2 linked regions of the Asticcacaulis excentricus CB 48 genome follow. The main gene of each other region encodes a partner of the protein of the gene in region 2 in a complex. Links are inferred from orthologs where the notes say so. Each region holds a gene or a part of one and is shown on either strand. Other genes may lie near its edges.

Region 1 (2,731 bases), on a different replicon or contig from region 2:
GATCGAGAGTCATCAGGCGGAATGGCGTGACCGGCTTACCGGCGCGCGTCAGGAAGAAGGCCTGCGGGTGTGGGTCGAAACAGACGACGGCGGAAGCCGCCCCCAGACGGCGCGCGGCGGCGATGGCGTTTTCGACCACCCGCTGGTGGCCGCAGTGCACACCGTCAAAGCTGCCGATGGCGGCGCAGGCACCGGTCGGCCACGCTATACCCTGCGCAGGCGTATTGAGCGCCTGCGAGCGCAGGGCCCCGCCGGGTTCGAGCGTCAGAAGAAAAGCCTTGCTCGCCATATGCGCCATGCTCAGACCGGCTTGCGTGGGGCGATGACCTCGGCCACACCCTTAGCGTAGGTTTTTCCGCCGACGCTGGCGACGGTGGTCAGGGTCACGACGCCGGTCTTGGGCTGAATGTCGGTGACGGTGAGGCTGATGGTCACCACGTCGTCGATCTTGACCGCGCGCTTGAAGGTCAGCGATTGCGACACATAAATGCTGCCGCGTCCGGGGAGGCCCCCGGCGATAGTCGCCGAAATCCACGCATTCAGCAAAGCGCCATGGGCAATGCGACCCTTGAACGGCGTGGTCGCTGCATAGGCCTCATCGACGTGTACGGGGTTATGGTCCTCCGACACATCAGCAAAGGCGCGGATGGCCGCATTGGTGGCGGTGAAGGCGCGCTCCAGAGACTGACCCACGCTCAGGTCTTCGAGATACACGGTGACGGCATCGGTCATAAGCAAGGGTTCCCATCGATTTTCGATTGATCTAGGGCGCTTAGCGGCGTTTGCCAAGACGCCCGGCGCATAATCCTGCCCGCGAAGCCTGCGTAAAACTGTCCCGATTTGGCATTATTTTTTCAAACGCGGTTCATAAAACGCCGATTTTTCATGGTTAACTATAGTTATATCATTGAATTAAATAAAAAAATTTGCGCACGGCCTTTAACTCTATTTTATCCGCTTGCTGCCATGATGGGCCAGTCAGATGTGAAGGGCCTGCATAAGGCGGGCCCGAGTTATTAAAGGTGGGCACACTCACATGGCCGTCGATATGTCCATGCAGATCCTGGTGGTTGATGATTACAAGACCATGCTGCGGATCATTTCCAATCTGCTAAAGCAGCTGGGATTCGAGAACATCGAGGAAGCGTCGGATGGCGCGGAAGCCCTCGAGAAGATGAAGAAGACCAGCTACGGTCTGGTCATTTCAGACTGGAACATGGAGCCCATGACCGGCTATGAACTCCTTTTGAAGGTGCGTTCGGACGATTCGCTGAAACGCACGCCCTTCATCATGGTCACGGCCGAATCCAAAACCGAGAATGTGATCGCCGCCAAGAAGGCCGGCGTGAACAACTACATCGTTAAGCCGTTCAATGGCGCGACGCTGAAGCAAAAGATCACCGCCGTACTCGGCGAGTTCTAAAGCGCCATCCGAGAGGGGGAAGCCCTTTTCGGAAAATGACGCGATAAAACAAAGAGCGTAGATCGAAATGACGACTCTCCTGAAAGTCATTTGGATTCAAGAATTGACCGACTATCAAGCAGGTTAAAATGGGCCAGGTTGCACCCAAACAGGCTGAATCTCCCGCACTAGAGCCCGCTGACGCGGCTCTGGCCGCGGCGATGGAGCCCAAGCTGATCAATTTGATGCAGCAGTCCGAGGCCCTTGTCAGCCTGATGCGTGAGTTCTTTCAGCAACTCGACAGACGTCGTGCCGAAGAATTCGCCGTTATCGCCGGCTATATCGCCAAGGCCAAGGAAGAGATCCGCGAACTGCGTCCGCATGATCTTTCGCAGGAGCGTATCCCGACGGCAGGAGCTGAGCTGGAAGCCATCACCCGCGATACCGAAAACGCCACGCACAACATCATGAACGCCGCCGAAGCGATCATGGGCATGGATGTGTCGGACCCCAAGGCCTATAAGGCGGCGGTGGACGACGAGGTGATGAAGATTTTCGAAGCCTGCTCGTTCCAGGACATCACCGGCCAGCGCGTGTCGAAGGTCGTCAACGTCCTCAAGCAGATCGAGGAGCGCGTCGGCAAGCTGGCGGCTACGCTGGGTGTCGAGGACAAGGATGTCGAGCTGTCCGAGCGTGAAAAGCGCGCCCGCGACCTGTTGCTCAACGGTCCCGCCATTGGGGGGCCGGAAACCCGTCAGGAAGCCATCGACGCCATGTTCGATGAAGCCCCTGCGGCGGCCCCGGAACTGAAGGTGCAGGCCCCCAAGGTCGAAGCGCCTAAAGTTGAGCCTAAGCCGGAACCGAAGCCTGAGCCCAAGCCGGAACCGGTGGCCAAGGCGGCGCCTGCACCGGCCCCGGCTCCCGCGCCTGTGGCAGCGCCTGCGCCCGCCCCGGCGGCAGGCAACTCTCAGGACGATATCGACGCCCTGTTCGATACCCCGGCGGCCAGCAATGAGCCTCAGTCTCAGGATGACATCGACGCCTTGTTCGACATGTCGCCGGAAGAACTGAACAAGACCAATTCGCAGGACGATATCGACGCCCTGTTCGACTGATCCCATAACGGACAAGGCCGGTCAACGGCCTGTCCCGCAGGCCTTCGTGATGGTGGCCTTCGCAAAACCCCTTCCGTCCCTATCCGGAAGGGGTTTTTGCTGTGCTATTTGGGTGATAGGATAAGCAAAGACGTTGCCTTCCAATGCATCGGAGGACGGTCATAGGGGGAGAGCATGAAGCGTCTGAGTGTATTGTTCTGTGCGGTATCTCTTT
Region 2 (3,042 bases):
CACTTTGACGGCGCAATCCAATGGCCCGCGCGCACGCCTGAAACCCGAAGCGGTTGAGGGCCTGAACGGTCAGCCCCTGTCGGACGGCCTGAGCGGGCAATGGATACAACCCTTCTGGCTGCACAGCGTCGTGCAGGAAGCCGGGGGCACGCTTCGGGTCACTCTGGATCCTGATTCACTCGGGATTAAGATCGTTCTACCAAAAAAATAACAAAGTTCACGTTTCCAGCGCTTTCTGCAAACACTCCTTTAACCAAACCATCTGATGATGGGCGGTCAAAGGTCCGACCCACGCCCTCATTACAGGGTCGGCCATAGTGTTCTGACGGGGTGTAAAGTGGACGATCTTATTGCGGAATTCCTGACCGAGACGGCCGAAAGCCTTGAGGTGGTCGATAGTGAACTGGTCAAGTTCGAGGCCAACCCCAACGAACGAAAGACGCTTGATAACATTTTCCGGCTGGTGCACACCATCAAAGGCACCTGCGGCTTCCTAGGGCTCGGCCGACTTGAAGCTGTGGCCCATGCGGGTGAAACTCTGCTGGGTCGCTTCCGCGATGGCAAGCTCGAGGTAACGCCGACGGCGGTTACGCTGGTTCTTCACTCCATCGACCGCATCAAGCTGATTCTCAACGGTTTAGAGCAAACGGGTAATGAGCCCGACGGCGATGATGAAGACCTGATTTCTCAGCTGGAGGCAATGGCCGAAGGTCGCGAAGTGGCCATCGAAACCGTGCAGCCCGTTCAGGTCCCCGACCGCCCCATCAACGCCGATATCCCCGAAGTCGTCATCGCCGAAGTCAAGCCGGAGCTGGAGCGTCCACTGCGCCCGGGCGAAGTCTCGCTCGACGAACTGGAAGCCGCCTTCCTCGCCGCCGAAGCCCCCGACTGGATGAGCGATCCGGAACCAGAGCCCGTAGCCGAAATCAGGGTCGAAGCTCCCAAGGCGGAACCGAAACCAGAACCGAAGATCGAGGCACCTGCCGCGCCGGCACCGAAGGCCGAGCCGGTTGAGGCGGCGTCCGGTGCGCTGGCGGCTGCACTTGGTGATGAAAACGGCGGCATCGCCACCACCCAATCCATCCGCGTGTCGGTCGATGTGCTGGAAGGCCTGATGACGTTGGTGTCGGAAATGGTTCTGACCCGCAACCAGCTTCTTCAGATTTCGCGTAACCGCGAAGACTCCGCTTTTGCAACGCCGCTGCAACGCCTTTCGACCCTGACCGGCGAATTGCAAGACAGCGTGATGAAGACCCGCATGCAGCCGATCGGCGCGGCGTGGAAAAAACTGCCCCGTCTGGTGCGCGACCTGTCGCACGAACTGGGTAAGAAGATCGACCTGATAATGGAAGGCGAAGGTACGGAACTGGACCGTCAGGTTCTCGAACTGATCCGTGACCCGCTGACCCACATGGTGCGCAACTCGGCCGACCACGGCCTGGAACCCACCGAAGAACGTATTGCGCTGGGCAAGCCCGCCAATGGCCAGGTGAAACTGGCGGCCTTCCATGAAGGGGGCTACATCGTCATCCGCATTTCGGACAATGGTCGCGGCCTGAACACTGCGCGCATCCGTGAAAAGATCGTCGAAAAGGGTCTGGCAACGCGTGCCGAAGTGGACGGCATGAACGATCAGCAGATTCACCGGTATATCTTCGCGCCGGGCTTCTCGACGGCGGCCAAGGTCACCAACTTATCCGGTCGCGGCGTCGGCATGGACGTCGTGCGCACGAATATCGAGCAGATCGGCGGTCAGATCGACCTCAACTCGATCGCCGGGCAGGGCACGACCTTTACCATCAAGATCCCGCTGACGCTTGCCATTGTTTCGGCCCTGATCGTCGGTGCAGGTGGTCAGAAGTTCGCCGTGCCGCAGACATCGGTCATGGAACTGGTCCGCACCGGCACTAATGCCGAGCACAAGATTGAAAAGATCAACGACGCCCTTGTCCTGCGTCTGCGCGACAAGCTCTTACCGCTGGTCCAGCTTGGGCCGACACTGCAACTGGAAGCGGCCACCGAAGAAAACGCCACCTTCGTCATGGTCATTCAGGTCGGTGAGCGCCGCTACGGTCTGGTCGTCAATGACGTTCTGGATACAGAAGAAATCGTCGTCAAGCCGCTGGCCTCCATCCTACGCGATGTGGACATCTTCTCCGGCGCAACCATTCTGGGTGACGGCTCGGTGGTGCTGATCCTTGATCCTAACGCTCTGTCCGAGCGCGCTGGCAACATGTTGGAAGAAAAGGTCGAAGAGTCGGCCGAAGACGCCGTCGCCGAAAGCGCACAAGGCCAAAAGGTGGCCATGCTTTTGTTCCGCGCCGGTGGCGGGGCCCCAAAGGCGGTCGAACTGGAGCACATCACGCGCCTCGAACACATCGAAGCCGAAAAAATCGAGCGTATGGATGGCCGCGCCGCGCTGCAATACCGTGGCAAGCTGATGCCGATCCTCAACGTCGCCGATGCCTACGGCTTTAAGGAGCAGGACATCCAGCCGCTGCTGGTCTTCACCGGCGAGGGCTATGCCATGGCTCTGGCCGTCGACGAGATCGTCGATGTGGTCGAGGACTTCCTCAATATTGAACTGTCGCCGGATCGTCCGGGCGTGCGCGGCACCGCCGTTATCACGGGTCGCGCTTGCGAAATTCTCGACGTTGATCACTACCTGCTGCGCGGTCTGGCTGAGCACGCCCGCCGTCAACCCGCCCAAGACCTTATCACCGAAGCTGCCTGAGGTTCATTATGAGTATCCGTGATTACGTGACCCTGCGTGTCGGTGGCCAGCTGTTTGGCGTCGATGCCGCCCGCGTCCATGATGTCTTCCATCCGCGCGGCCTGACGCCCGTACCGCTGTCGCGCACCGAAATCGCCGGCGTGCTCAACCTGCGCGGCCGCATCGTCACAGCCGTCTGCGCCCGTCGCCGTCTGGGCCTGTCGCCGCGTCCGGCCGATGCGCCGGAACCGCTGGCCATCGGTCTCGAAGTGCATGGCGATTCCTACGGGCTTGTCATCGACTCGGTCGATGAGGTGCTGAAGCTGGAC

What was found. The genes of interacting proteins can lie anywhere in the genome.
Region 1: the proteins of ASTEX_RS03045 (region 2) and ASTEX_RS17360 are in contact, whole or in part, in a solved structure (PDB 1A0O), measured with the Escherichia coli proteins. The link is inferred for Asticcacaulis excentricus CB 48 from one-to-one orthologs.

What each region holds. Positions count from the first base shown.
Region 1 is NC_014817.1:1,282,019-1,284,749, forward strand. Bases 7-2,729 are described here. They hold ASTEX_RS17360 (response regulator), read left to right. Parts: upstream 7-1,036; coding sequence 1,037-1,423; downstream 1,424-2,729. Other genes in these bases: ribF (riboflavin biosynthesis protein RibF), read right to left, coding at 7-289; ASTEX_RS17355 (MaoC family dehydratase), read right to left, coding at 301-732; ASTEX_RS19545 (protein phosphatase CheZ), read left to right, coding at 1,552-2,517; ASTEX_RS17370 (hypothetical protein), read left to right, coding at 2,692-2,729. In the rest of the region: more of ribF, read right to left, coding at 1-6; more of ASTEX_RS17370, read left to right, coding at 2,730-2,731. UniProt on the Escherichia coli protein: Involved in the transmission of sensory signals from the chemoreceptors to the flagellar motors.
Region 2 is NC_014816.1:651,323-654,364, reverse strand. Bases 2-3,035 are described here. They hold ASTEX_RS03045 (chemotaxis protein CheA), read left to right. Parts: upstream 2-337; coding sequence 338-2,734; downstream 2,735-3,035. Other genes in these bases: ASTEX_RS03040 (chemotaxis protein CheW), read left to right, coding at 2,743-3,035; chpT (histidine phosphotransferase ChpT), read left to right, coding at 2-211. In the rest of the region: more of chpT, read left to right, coding at 1-1; more of ASTEX_RS03040, read left to right, coding at 3,036-3,042. UniProt on the Escherichia coli protein: Involved in the transmission of sensory signals from the chemoreceptors to the flagellar motors. CheA is autophosphorylated; it can transfer its phosphate group to either CheB or CheY.